3 regions of the Nitratireductor sp. OM-1 genome follow, and region 1 is predicted to be linked to each of the others. Evidence: riboswitches for the same ligand, from Rfam matches in the RefSeq annotation. Region 1 holds a riboswitch; each other region holds the start of a gene.
What was found. Region 1 has a riboswitch for thiamine pyrophosphate ahead of thiC (phosphomethylpyrimidine synthase ThiC). Riboswitches for the same ligand answer to the same signal wherever they lie in the genome.
Positions count from the first base shown of each region.

Region 2: it holds a riboswitch for thiamine pyrophosphate, as region 1 does, so the genes downstream of both, thiB (thiamine ABC transporter substrate binding subunit) here and thiC (phosphomethylpyrimidine synthase ThiC) in region 1, are expected to answer to the same signal.
Region 3: it holds a riboswitch for thiamine pyrophosphate, as region 1 does, so the genes downstream of both, DEJ54_RS22035 (YkoF family thiamine/hydroxymethylpyrimidine-binding protein) here and thiC (phosphomethylpyrimidine synthase ThiC) in region 1, are expected to answer to the same signal.

Region 1 is NZ_CP029209.1:792,390-796,663, reverse strand. Features, by position in the region: gene DEJ54_RS22815 (tripartite tricarboxylate transporter permease) at 1-311, shown strand, start outside; gene argE (acetylornithine deacetylase) at 328-1,494, shown strand; TPP riboswitch at 1,604-1,728, shown strand; gene thiC (phosphomethylpyrimidine synthase ThiC) at 1,842-3,659, shown strand; gene thiO (glycine oxidase ThiO) at 3,663-4,274, shown strand, end outside.
Region 2 is NZ_CP029208.1:677,401-681,674, forward strand. Features, by position in the region: gene DEJ54_RS03160 (ABC-F family ATP-binding cassette domain-containing protein) at 1-1,725, opposite strand, end outside; gene DEJ54_RS03165 (thiamine diphosphokinase) at 1,729-2,376, opposite strand; TPP riboswitch at 2,470-2,631, shown strand; gene thiB (thiamine ABC transporter substrate binding subunit) at 2,669-3,673, shown strand; gene thiP (thiamine/thiamine pyrophosphate ABC transporter permease) at 3,712-4,274, shown strand, end outside.
Region 3 is NZ_CP029209.1:633,282-637,555, forward strand. Features, by position in the region: gene DEJ54_RS22025 (phosphotransferase family protein) at 1-744, opposite strand, end outside; gene DEJ54_RS22030 (DeoR/GlpR family DNA-binding transcription regulator) at 907-1,668, shown strand; TPP riboswitch at 1,785-1,897, shown strand; gene DEJ54_RS22035 (YkoF family thiamine/hydroxymethylpyrimidine-binding protein) at 1,891-2,499, shown strand; gene DEJ54_RS22040 (ABC transporter permease) at 2,504-3,292, shown strand; gene DEJ54_RS22045 (ABC transporter ATP-binding protein) at 3,289-4,044, shown strand; gene DEJ54_RS22050 (ABC transporter substrate-binding protein) at 4,041-4,274, shown strand, end outside.

The DNA of each region.
Region 1 (4,274 bases):
GCGTCTATGGCATCTATTCGATTTCCAGCAACATGTTCGACGTCACCGTCCTGCTCATCATGGGCGTGGTCGGCTTCATCATGCTGCTTTTGAACATCCCCCCGGCGCCGTTCCTGATCGCCTTCATTCTGGGGCCGATGTTCGAGGACAATCTGCGCCGCGCGCTGGCCATTTCGCGCGGTGACCCGTCCGTCTTCTTCCAGTCCGCCATTTCCTGGATTTTCGCAGGTCTGATCGTGTTCTTCGTCGGCCTGACGATCCGCCGGGAGTGGCAAAAATACCGAGAGAACCGTGCTGCACAGAATGCCTGAGGCCGAAAAGTCCACCATGTCACTGCTTGAGAATGCCAAGAGCCACCTGAAGGATCTGGTCGCCTTCGATACGACGAGCCGCTACACGAACCGGCCGCTCATCGACCACATGGCGGCGTTCCTGCGGGAATACGGCATCGAGCCGGTCATTTTGCTGGACGAGACGGGCGAGAAGGCAAACTTGATCGCCCGCATCGGCCCTGCCGACGTTCCCGGCGTCGTGCTGTCCGGCCACACCGATGTGGTGCCGGCGCTGGAAAAGGGCTGGACTTCCGGTCCGTTCGACCTGACCGAGCGCGACGGAAAGCTCTATGGCCGCGGAAGCTGCGACATGAAGGGCTTTGCCGCCTGTGTCATGGCGATGGTGCCGCAGCTTGCAGCCGCGAAGCTGGAAAGGCCGGTCTGGCTCTGCTTCTCGCATGACGAGGAAGTGGGCTGCCTCGGTGCGCCGGCCATCGCCGAATGGCTGGCCGCGCTCGACGTGCCGCCCATGCTGGCGATCATCGGCGAGCCGACCGACATGACGCTGGTGACCGGCCAGAAGGGCAAGATCGCCATGCGCTGCCATGTGCATGGCACGTCCGGCCACTCCTCCTTCGCGCCTGATCACGTCAACGCCATCGACTATGCGGCGCGCATCGTTTCGATGATCGCCGAACGCGGCGAGCAGATCGGCGAGGAAGGCCCCTTCGACCGCGACTTCACGGTGCCGCATTCGACCATGCTGGCGACCATGATTTCCGGCGGTGTCGCGACCAATGTGACGCCGGATCTGTGCAGCTTCACCTTCGAGATCCGCAGCCTGCCGACCCATGATGCGCGGGCCGAACTGGAATCTCTGAAAAAGCGCGCAAACGAAGAAATTTTGCCGAAAATGCAGGCGAAATGCGCCGAAACCGGCATCGAATGGGAAGAAATTTTCGCCTATCCGGCGATGGGCGACAGCACGTCGACCGACGGCTTCGCCTTCTTCCGCGACATCATGCCGGAATGGTCCGGCAAGGTGTCCTACGGTTCGGAAGGCGGTGTGTTCGAGACCATCGGCGGCATCCCTTCGGTGATTGTCGGCCCCGGCTCGATCCGCCAGGCGCATAAGCCGGATGAGTTCGTTGCCATCGAGCAGCTGGACCTTTGCCTCGATTTCCTGGGCAAGGTCGCCCGGAAGGTCACCGAACCGGCCTGACCTAAGCTTTCCGGCCCGGCCGCTCATCGCGGCCGGCCCTCCCCTGACGCAGAGTTCTGCACAACCGCGTCAGCCTGCTTGACAAGCAGCACCGCCTTCGCCCACCCTAAAGCCTCACCTGGGGGGTCCCGCCAAGGGGCTGAGATTCTGCTGGCATGGTTTTCCATGCAGCGCAGTGACCCGATGAACCTGATCCAGTTCATACTGGCGTAGGGATGGTGCATGCTTGGCGGGTCACAGGCTTATCGCGGCCGAAAACCGTTTCCGTACAGGAACGTCACAGCTCTTCCTCCTCTCGGCACGAACTGGGTCTCCATTGCTGAACGAGCAGAGGAGGCTCTGAACCCATGGACGCATTTGCCCCGACCGTAACCACCGGCCCGTTGCCGGCGTCGCGCAAGGTCTACAAACCCGGAACGCTTCACCCCGAGATTCGCGTGCCCATGCGCGAAATCGCCGTGCATCCAAGCGCCGGCGAACCGCCGGTGACCGTCTACGATTCCTCCGGCCCATACTCTGATCCCGACATGCTGATCGAGATCGACAGGGGCCTGCCGCGCATCCGCGAAGCCTGGGTAAAGGCGCGCGGCGACGTGGAAGCCTATGAGGGACGCCACGTCAAACCGGAAGACAATGGTTTTGCCACCGGCGACCGGCTGACGCCGGAATTTCCCATTCGCCATCAGCCGCTGAAAGCGAAGGACGGCAAGGCCGTCACGCAGCTCGCCTATGCGCGCGCCGGCATCATCACGCCGGAGATGGAATTCATCGCCATCCGTGAAAATCTCGGACGCGCGCAGGCCAAGGCCGCGCTTGCCCGCGACGGCGAGAGCTTTGGCGCATCGATCCCCGATTTCGTGACGCCGGAATTCGTGCGTGACGAGGTGGCGCGCGGCCGGGCTGTGATCCCCTCCAACATCAACCACCCGGAAGCCGAGCCGATGATCATCGGCCGCAACTTCCTCGTGAAGATCAACGCCAATATCGGCAATTCCGCCGTCACCTCCTCCATGGCAGAGGAAGTGGAAAAGATGGTGTGGGCGACGCGCTGGGGTGGCGATACGGTGATGGACCTGTCGACCGGCCGCAACATTCACAACATCCGCGAATGGATCATCCGCAATTCGCCCGTGCCGATCGGTACCGTGCCGATCTATCAGGCGCTGGAAAAGGTGAACGGCATTGCCGAAGATCTGAACTGGGAGGTGTTCCGCGACACGCTGATCGAACAGGCCGAACAGGGCGTCGACTATTTCACCATCCATGCGGGTGTGCGCCTGCACTACATTCCGCTGACGGTCGACCGTGTCACGGGCATCGTTTCGCGCGGCGGCTCGATCATGGCCAAGTGGTGCCTGCACCACCACAAGGAGAGCTTTCTCTACGAGAACTTTGCGGAAATCTGCGACATCTGCCGCGCCTATGACGTGTCGTTCTCGCTGGGCGACGGCCTGCGGCCCGGCTCCATCGCCGACGCCAATGACGCAGCCCAGTTTGCCGAGCTGGAAACGCTGGGCGAACTGACGAAGATCGCCTGGGAGAAGGACTGCCAGGTCATCATCGAAGGCCCCGGTCATGTGCCCATGCACAAGATCAAGGAAAACATGGACAAGCAGCTCGAGGTCTGCGGCGAGGCTCCGTTCTATACGCTTGGGCCGCTCACCACGGACATTGCGCCGGGCTATGACCACATCACGAGCGGCATCGGCGCGGCGATGATCGGCTGGTATGGCACGGCCATGCTCTGCTACGTCACGCCGAAAGAGCATCTGGGCCTGCCTGACCGCGATGACGTGAAGACAGGCGTCATCACCTACAAGATCGCAGCGCATGCGGCGGACCTCGCCAAGGGGCATCCGGCGGCGAAGATCCGCGATGATGCGCTTTCGCGGGCGCGCTTCGAGTTCCGCTGGGAGGATCAGTTCAACCTCTCGCTGGACCCGGAAACGGCGCGTAATTTCCATGATCAGACCCTGCCGAAGGAGGCGCACAAGGTGGCGCATTTCTGCTCCATGTGCGGCCCGAAATTCTGCTCCATGCGCATTTCCCACGACATCCGCGCCGAGGCGCAGAAGGAGGGGATGGCGAAGATGGCGGAGAAGTTCCGCGAGGGCGGCGATCTCTACATGCCGCTCGACCAGGTGGCGGCGGAGAACGGGGACTGACCCATGCATGTCCTCATTCGCGGGGCCGGCATTGCCGGCCTCACGCTGGCCCATGAGCTTGTCCGGGCGGGCGCGCAGGTGACTGTCTGCGACGTTCGCGCCGGACCGGCGGGCAGCGCCTCATGGCTTGCCGGCGGGATGCTTGCGCCCTGGTGCGAGCGCGAGAGCGCGGAGGAGCCGGTTCTGACACTGGGACGCCTTGCGGCGGACTGGTGGGACGGGGCGCTGCCCGGCCATGTGTTGCACAATGGAACGCTGGTGGTCGCGCCTGCGCGCGATGCGGCGGAACTCAACCGCTTCGCCACCCGCACGGGCGGCCATGATTGGCTGGATGGCGACGGCGTGGCGGCACTGGAGCCGGACCTTGCCGGGCGGTTTCGGCGTGGGCTTTTCTTCCGTGATGAAGCGCATCTCGACCCGCGCCGGGCGATGACGGCGCTGATAACCGCGTTGAAAACGGCGGGAGTACGCTTTGCTTACGGTAACGATACGCCGGTTGAGGCGGACAGGATTGCCGATTGCACCGGCATGGCGGCGGCTGATGACGAGCTGCGTGGAGTGCGTGGCGAAATGCTTCTGCTGCGCACGAAAGAGATCAGCCTTTCACGCCCGGTG
Region 2 (4,274 bases), on a different replicon from region 1:
CTCCTTGGAAAAGCGCTGAAAGGCGGCGGCATCGCGCGTGTAGAGGTTGGGATCGGCGAGCTTTTTCTCCAGAGCCGCAATTTCGTCAGCCAGCTCATCGAGCTTCTTCGGCAGGGTCTCCAGTGCGAATTTCTGCTTGTAGGAGAGCTTCTTCGAAGCTGCCCTCGGCGCACCTGCATTGCCGGCTGACCTGGCCTTCTGCTGCTCTGCCGTGCGCGCCTTGCGCCGCTCCAGCTCCTCGCCCTTGCGCTGCGCCATCATGTCGGCATAGCCGCCGGCATATTCGATCCAGCGGCCATCGCCGGCCGGCGCAATGGTGCTCGTGACCGTGCGGTCGAGGAAGTCGCGGTCATGGCTGACGAGCAGCACGGTGCCGGGGAAGCCCTCGACAAGCTCCTGCAGGAGATCGAGCGTTTCCATGTCGAGATCGTTAGTCGGCTCATCGAGTACGAGAAGATTGGCCGGGCGGGCCAGAAGGCGGGCGAGCACAAGCCGCGCGCGCTCGCCACCGGAGAGCTCGCGGATGGGCGTGCGCGCCTGCTCGGGCTTGAACAGGAAGTCCTTCATGTAGGAGACGACATGCCGCTCCTGCCCGTTGACCACGACACTGTCGCCACGGCCATCGGTGAGGAAATGAGACAGAGTCTCCAGCGGGTCCAGAGCGCGCTTCTGGTCCAGAATGGCGATTTCCAGATTTGCGCCGAGCCGCAGCGAGCCTTCGTCTGGCTCGAGCTTGCCGGTCAGAAGATTGATCAGCGTCGTCTTGCCGGCTCCATTGGGGCCGACAAGGCCAACACGGTCGCCGCGCAGGATGCGCGTGGAGAAATCCTTCACCACCTGAAGCCCGTCATAGGACTTGGCGAGGCCCTTTGCCTCGATGACCAGCTTGCCGGATTCGGCGGCGTCGCTGGCCGTCATGGTGGCCACGCCTTCCGCACCGCGATGGCTGCGATGCTTTTCGCGCAGCGCATGCAGCTCGCCCAGACGGCGCACATTACGCTTGCGGCGCGCGGTGACGCCATAGCGCAGCCAGTGTTCCTCGCGCTCGATCTTGCGGGCAAGCTTGTGCTGATCGCGCTCTTCCTCCTCCAGCACCTGATCGCGCCAGTCCTCGAAATGGGCAAAGCCCTTGTCGAGCCTGCGCGTGACGCCACGGTCGAGCCAGACGGTTGCGCGGCTCACGCGTTCGAGAAAACGACGGTCATGCGAGATGGTGACAAGGGCTGAAGACGTGCGCTGCAGCTCTTCTTCCAGCCATTCGATGGTGGCGAGGTCGAGATGGTTGGTCGGCTCGTCCAGCAACAGCAGATCAGGCTCGGGCGCAAGCACCCGGGCGAGCGCTGCACGGCGCGCCTCGCCGCCCGACAGCGTTGCCGGGTCTTCATCGCCGGACAGGCCCAGCCGGTCGATGACCAGCGCCACACGGTTGATGTCGTCCGCCGGGCCGAGACCGGCCTCCACATAGGCGCGCACGGTCGAAAAACCCTGCCAGTCGGGTGACTGGGGCAGATAGCGCACGGTCGCCGTCGGCTGGCGGAACACCTCGCCATCCTGCGGCTCCACGAGGCCGGCGGCGATCTTCAGAAGCGTCGACTTGCCGGAGCCGTTGCGCCCGACCAGCGCCAGCCGCTCGCCGGGGCCGACCATCAGCGATGCGCCATCGAGCAGCGGCGTGCCGCCGAAGGTCAGGCGAATGCCATCAAGCTTTAAAAGAGGCGGCGCCATGGATCAGTGTTCTCCGTCGTTGGAAAGATGGGCGACCAGCAGCGCCCTGCCCTCTTTGAGGGTAACCGCGAGTTCGCCATCGACCACATTGGAAAGGGTCAGCGACGAACCGAAAGGAACCTCGACCGCATCGAGCGGCCATTTGGCCCCTTCCACGGTGAGGCCGGAAAGGGCCGAAAAGCCGAGGATCGAAAACAGCGTTTTCTGCGGATAGTCGAAGCGATGGCGCATGCCGGGCAGCAGCGGCACGCCTTCCTGCACGCCGCTTGTCAGCCGCGTCTTAATGCCCTGTTCTGAAAGCTGAAGCGCCTGCGCGAGATGCAGGAACATGTGATCGGGCCGCGCGCCGCCGAAAGCACCCACGAGAACGAGGCTCGTCGCGCCCGCTTCCAGCGCTGCAGCGATGGCGAGTTCCCCGTCCGTCTTGTCCTTGTCGGCGGGAAAGGCGCGGCGCGGCACCCGGGCATAGGCCTCGGCCATGCCGTACGGCTCGGAATCGAAATCGCCGACCCACAGCTCCGGCATAACGCCCAGAAGCGCTGCGTGACGCATGCCTGAATCAGCCGCGATGATGCGGCTGTCGGCGATTTCGGCATCGAGTGCCGGCGTGCGTGTGAGATCTCCGCCCAGGAGAAGGGTAAACAGGCTCATGGTCGAGGCCCATATCATGCCGGCGGGCAAGCGCCAACGGCGTTCGCGCCATTCCGCCTCTTGCGCCGGCCCCTGCCGCGCCCTATTTTCCCGGTCGCTCTAACGGGGTGCCGGCGGATTGCCGGCTGAGAGGCCCAGTGGTTGAAACGGATGCAGCTTTGCCTTGATCAAGGGAAAGCCGCATCAGTGGAACCCGGCCAACCCGCTGAACCTGATCCGGTTTGCACCGGCGGAGGGATTAGACGCTATTCGCACAGCGCCTCATTCCCCAACCAAACGAGAGGAGGCGCAGATGCGCGCGACCACCCTGCTTTCCACCATGGCGCTTGGCACGCTGGCCATGGCCGGCCATGCGGCGGCCGAAGACAAGCTCACCGTCTACACCTATGAGAGCTTCACCTCCGACTGGGGCCCCGGCCCGGCGGTGGAGAAGGCGTTCGAGGCGGAATGCGGCTGCGACGTGGATTTCGTTTCCGTGGCCGATGGCGTGGCGCTTCTGAACCGCGTGAAGCTCGAAGGCAAATCGACCAAGGCCGACATCGTGCTCGGTCTCGACAACAACCTCGTGCACGAGGCCCGCGAGACCGGCCTGTTTGCGCCCCATGGCGTCGAAATGGGCAGGGTGAACGTGCCGGGCGGGTTCGAGGACGACACGTTCGTTCCGTTCGACTACGGCTATTTCGCCTTTGTCTATGACACCGAGGCCATCGAGACCCCGCCGGCAAGCCTGAAGGAGCTGGTGGAGAGCGACAGTAATCTGAAGATCGCCATTCAGGACCCGCGCACCTCCACGCCGGGCCTCGGACTGCTGCTCTGGATGAAGGCCGTCTACGGCGACGACGCAGCGGACGCCTGGGGCAAACTGCAGGACAAGGTGCTGACGGTGACGCCGGGCTGGAGCGAGGCCTATGGCCTGTTCACCAGCGGCGAAGCGCCGATGGTGCTGTCCTACACCACCTCGCCCGCCTATCACCAGATTGCCGAAGATTCCGAGCGCTACAAGGCGGCGGGCTTTGAAGAAGGGCATTATCTTCAGGTGGAAGTGGCAGCACAGACCGTGAAGGGTGCGGAAAACCCGCTGGCGCAGAAATTCCTCGCCTTCATGACCGGCCCCGGCTTCCAGGACGCGATTCCCGAAACCAACTGGATGTTCCCGGCCGGCGAGACATCGGAGCCGCTCAACCCGGTGTTCGACACTCTGGTGAAGCCGGGCGAGACGCTCGAATTCTCATCGAAAGAGGTGGCGGAAAACCGCAAGGCCTGGGTCGATGAGTGGCTTTCGGTGATGAGCCGCTGACCGTTTCGCGCGCGCCCGACATGGAAAGACGCCCCCTCATGGACAGGCGTATCGCAGCGGGACGGCTTGCGCTGGCCGCTGTCGGCCTGCTGATCGGCGGAGCCTTTGCGGGCCTTGCCGTGGAGGCCCTGCAACAGGGTACGGGCGCGTTTGCAGCTTTCGACGCCTATCTGCTGCGGATCGCCCGCTTCACGCTCTGGCAGGCGCTGTTATCGACGCTTTTATCAGTCGTGCCGGCGATCCTTCTGGCGCGCGCGCTGGCGCGCCATCCCGCATTTGTGGGGCGCGCCTTCATCCTGCGCCTGTTTGCCGTGCCGCTTGCGCTTCCCGCCATTGTGGCGGCGCTCGGCATTCTGGCGCTTCTGGGAAGAGCGGGGATTTTCGCGCCTTTCCTGTCCGTGCTCTTCAATGAGCACTGGCCCGGTATTTACGGGCTTTCGGGCATTCTGGTCGCCCATGTCTTCTTCAATCTGCCGCTTGCCACGCGCCTGTTCCTGAACGCGCTGGAAAGCGTGCCCGCCGACCAGTGGCGTCTTGCGGCCCAGCTCGGCATGGGCGCGCGCGCCTCGTTCCGGTTTCTCGAATGGCCGGCCATGCGCGC
Region 3 (4,274 bases), 160 kb from region 1:
GGCCAGCGAGCGCCGCAGGTCCCAATCGGGCGTGCGGTCGAAATAATAGCCGAGCAGCGCTTCGGACTCTTCGTCCGAAAAGCTGGCGTTGGAGGAGAGACCCGCCAGATCGAACATCGCCGTCGAGAAGCCGGCATATTCGAAATCGATCAGCCACAGCCGCTTGCCGTCATCCAGAAGGTTGGCCGGCAGGAGGTCGTTGTGACCGAACACGATTGGAAGCGGCGTCTGTACGGCTTCCAGCTCATCGGCCAGCGCGAGATAGGCCGGCAGCTGCTCCGTCATCCGGCTCCCGCCTTCCTTCAGGGTGCGCGCATAGTCGCGGATGACGTGAAACGGCCAGAACATGAAGCCCGGCCCTGAAACATGGTGCGGCATGTCCTGATGAAAGGCGCGAACGATCCTGGCGACGCGTTCAATGTTGGCGCGCACATCGGCTTCGCCGTATGTTTTCGCATTGAGATGTCTGCAAACCATCACGCCGGGCGCCGCATGCTCGACGGATGGTGCTAAGGACGCTAACTCGGCGGCGCGCGCGGTCATCAATTCGCGGTCGCGGATAACGTGATGAAAGGGATAGTCCTTGCCGAAACGGACCACATGGCCGCCGGCATCGTCGGTAACGAGCCAGCTTTCATTGCTGATGCCGCCGACAAGCGGCTCTATCGTGATTGCCCCCTGCCATAGGGGCAGTGCCGCAATCCGATCAGAGCCCGGGGCGGTGATTTCCCGTGCTGCCGTCATGTCTCCTCCCGCAGCCTTTGGCTGTCGATTTTGAGGAAGAATTGATGGGCATCTGTGTGAAGTCAACAGAAAAATGTTGAAGTTTGACCGATTTGCATATTCTTGAATTTCAAATCAGTCATGATAGGGCATAAACGGGCACAACCGGTAAGGGCAACGCAGATGAACTATTCCCCCCGCCATGGTCGGATTCTGGATCTTCTGACAGAGCAGGGCACAATGGGCGTCAATGATCTGGCGCAGCATCTGGAGGTGTCGGTGGAAACCGTCCGCCGCGATGTGAAGGCGCTCGCCGGGCGCGGCGCCATCGTGCGCATGCATGGCGCCATCGCCTTGCCGTCCGTGGTCAGCGAAGCGCCGTTCGAGCGGCGCATGCGGGAGAACCGGCAGGCCAAGGAGACCATCGCCGCACTGGCCGCCTCGACGATCCGCGATGGCGAGTCGGTGATGCTCGACACGGGCACCACTACCAGCCTTCTGGCGCGCGCGCTGCTGGACCACCGGCAGTTGACCGTCGTTACCAACTCATCCGACATCGCCCGCACGCTGGCGACCGTCAATGGCAACAAGGTCTACATGGCCGGCGGAGAGCTGCGCAGCGACAGTGGCTCCGCGCTCGGCTTTTCCGCCATCGAGTTCGTCAGCCGTTTCAGCGTCGATCACGCCATCATTTCCGCCGGCGCGGTGAACGCGGTGACCGGCATCATGGATTACGATCTGGAGGAGGCGCAGTTCGGCAATGCGGTTCTGGCGCGTGGTCGCCGCCGGGTTGTCGTGACCGATGCTTCCAAGTTCGGCCGGAAGGGGCTGGTGCGCGTCTGCTCCTTTGCCGAAGTCGATTCGCTGATCGTCGACAGTATGCCGCCGGAAGACCTGTCCGAAGCGCTCCGTCTGGCCGATGTGACGGTTACCTGCCCCGCCTGACGGGGGCGTTCAGCCCACCGGCGCACCACGCCTGTGGGAAAGCTGTACATTTGTTCTCCGACAAAACAGTTCCTGCACAATCAACTTGCTTTCCGTCTCGGGATTTGGTTCGTTCCGCGCATCCACAGGGGTGCCGCGTATCGCCGCGGCTGAGATGAGGGTGCAAATCCTCGGGCCCTAGAAGCTGATCTGGGTAATGCCAGCGGAGCAAGGAGGACAATCATGTTCGCAGGTGCGCAGCTTTCCCTTTATCCGATGACCGACAATTTCGTCGACGTCATCATGTCGTCGCTCTCCGCGTTCGATCCTTACCGGGACCGGTTGCGGATCGAGACCGACGATATCTCCACGCTCGTCGTCGGCCCGCCCGAAGTGCTGTTTCCGGCGCTGCGCGATTTCTACGTCGCCGCCGCATCCACCCGCCATCATGTGGTGCTGCGCGCCACGCTATCGCGCGGCTGCCCCGGCGAGCCCGACGATCCGATCTGCAGCACCTCTGCACTCGCCAATCCGTCAGAGCCGCTCGCCGAACGTCAGAAGGCGGCGCTTGCAGCAGTGGCCAATGCCAAGACCACGTCGGAAATCGCACGCGCGCAGTTCTCGCTTTACGTGATGGGCGCCGGCGATCACATGGCGGAGATCATGGGCTGCATCGACTTCCTGAAGTCGAGCGGCGTCTTTGACCGCTCCAAGAATTTCTGCAGCCGTCTCACCGGCGATGCAGGCCCGGTTTTCGCAACGCTCGAACAGGCCTTCTGCCGGTTCGGTCCGCCCGAAGGCCATGTGACGGTCGATCTCACCGTTTCCGCCAACAGCCCCTCCACGGCCTGACCCCATGTCTCAGGGTCGGCCCCGTCCTGCGGGCGGACGGCTGGTGCGCGGCTTGCCTGCCCTGGCAAGCGTTGCCGGTGCGATCCTCCTTTGGGAAATCTATGTGCGGCTGTCGGGCATTTCGCCGCTGGTTCTGCCTGCGCCCTCGCGCGTCATCGAACAGATGGGCGTCAACCGCGCCCTCCTGTGGGAGAACACGCTGCCAACGCTGAGCGCGACGCTGACCGGCTTTGCCTTCTCCGTCAGCATCGCCTTTGCCCTCTCGGTGGCGCTCGATTTCCTGCCGAAGCTGCGGCGGGCGCTGTTCCCGATCTTTGTCGTCAGCCAGACCCTGCCGCTGGTGGCCATCGCGCCGCTGGCCGTCCTGTGGTTCGGTTTCGGTCTCACACCGAAAATCCTGCTCGTGGCGCTCGTCACCTTCTTTCCCATGCTGGTGGCGCTGGTCGATGGCTACGAATCCACCGATCCCGAAATCGAAACGCTGATGCGCTCCATGGGCGCGTCGCGGTGGAAAGTGTTCCGGGCGGCGCGCTTTCCCTCGGCCATGCCCTATTTCTTCGCCGGCCTGCGGATTTCGATCACCTATGCCGTGGTCGCCGCGATCTTCTCCGAATATGTCGGCGCGCGCGCCGGGCTCGGCATTGTCATTCTCAACGCCAAGAACAGCTTTCGCCCGGATCTCATGCTGGCAGCGGTCGTGGTCAGCTCCACGCTGACGCTGGTGCTCTTCGGCGTCTCGGCGCTTCTGCAACGCGCGCTGCTGCGCTGGCGTGAAGCGGGGCAGACACGATGAGCGCCCTGGAAATGCGCAATGTTGGCGTGAGGCTTGGCGAAACCGCCGTGCTCGACGATGTGTCGCTGCATGTGGGGCAGGGGGAGTTCGTCTCCATTCTCGGCCCTTCGGGAGCGGGAAAATCCACCCTGTTTCGCCTGCTCACCGGCGCGCTTGCGCCGGATCGCGGCGAGATCCTGCGCGATGGCGCGCCGCTGAAGCGCGATGGCCAGACCTTCGCCTTCATGCCGCAGCGCGACGCGCTGATGCCCTGGCGACGCATCATCGACAACGTCATTCTGGGGCTGGAAGTGCAGGGTGTGCCCCGCGCCGAGGCGCGCGCCCGCGCGCTGCCGCTGTTCGCCGAATTCGGGCTGGAAGGCTTTGAACAGCGCTATCCGGCGGAACTCTCGGGCGGCATGCGTCAGCGCGCAGCCCTTCTGCGCACGGTCATTCAGGCCCGCCCGATCCAGCTTCTCGATGAACCCTTCGGCGCACTCGACGCGCTCACCCGCGCGCAGATGCAGCGCTGGCTGGAAGACCGCTGGCGCGCTGCACGCTGGACCACGCTGCTCGTGACCCATGACGTGCGCGAAGCAGTGGCCCTTTCAGACCGCATCTATGTGCTGTCGCGCCGTCCCGCCCGCGTGATTTCCGAAGTCGTCGTCCGCGCCCCGCGCCCGCGCCTTGGCGCGCCCCTGCCGGACGAAGCCCGCGCGCTGGAAGAAGACCTTTTGAACACCTTGCTCAGTCAGACAGGAGAAAGACCATGAAGAGCCTGATAGCCGCAGCCCTGATGCTCGGCGCGATGGCGCTGCCGGCAACGGCGCAGGAACGCCTGAGCGTCGCGCTGGACTGGACGCCCAACACCAACCATGTGGGGCTCTACGTCGCCCAGGCGAAGGGCTGGTTCAAGGATGCCGGCCTTGATGTCGAAATCCTGCCCTACACCGACACGTCCTCCGGCACGCTGGTTGCCACGGGCGTTGCCGAATTCGGCATT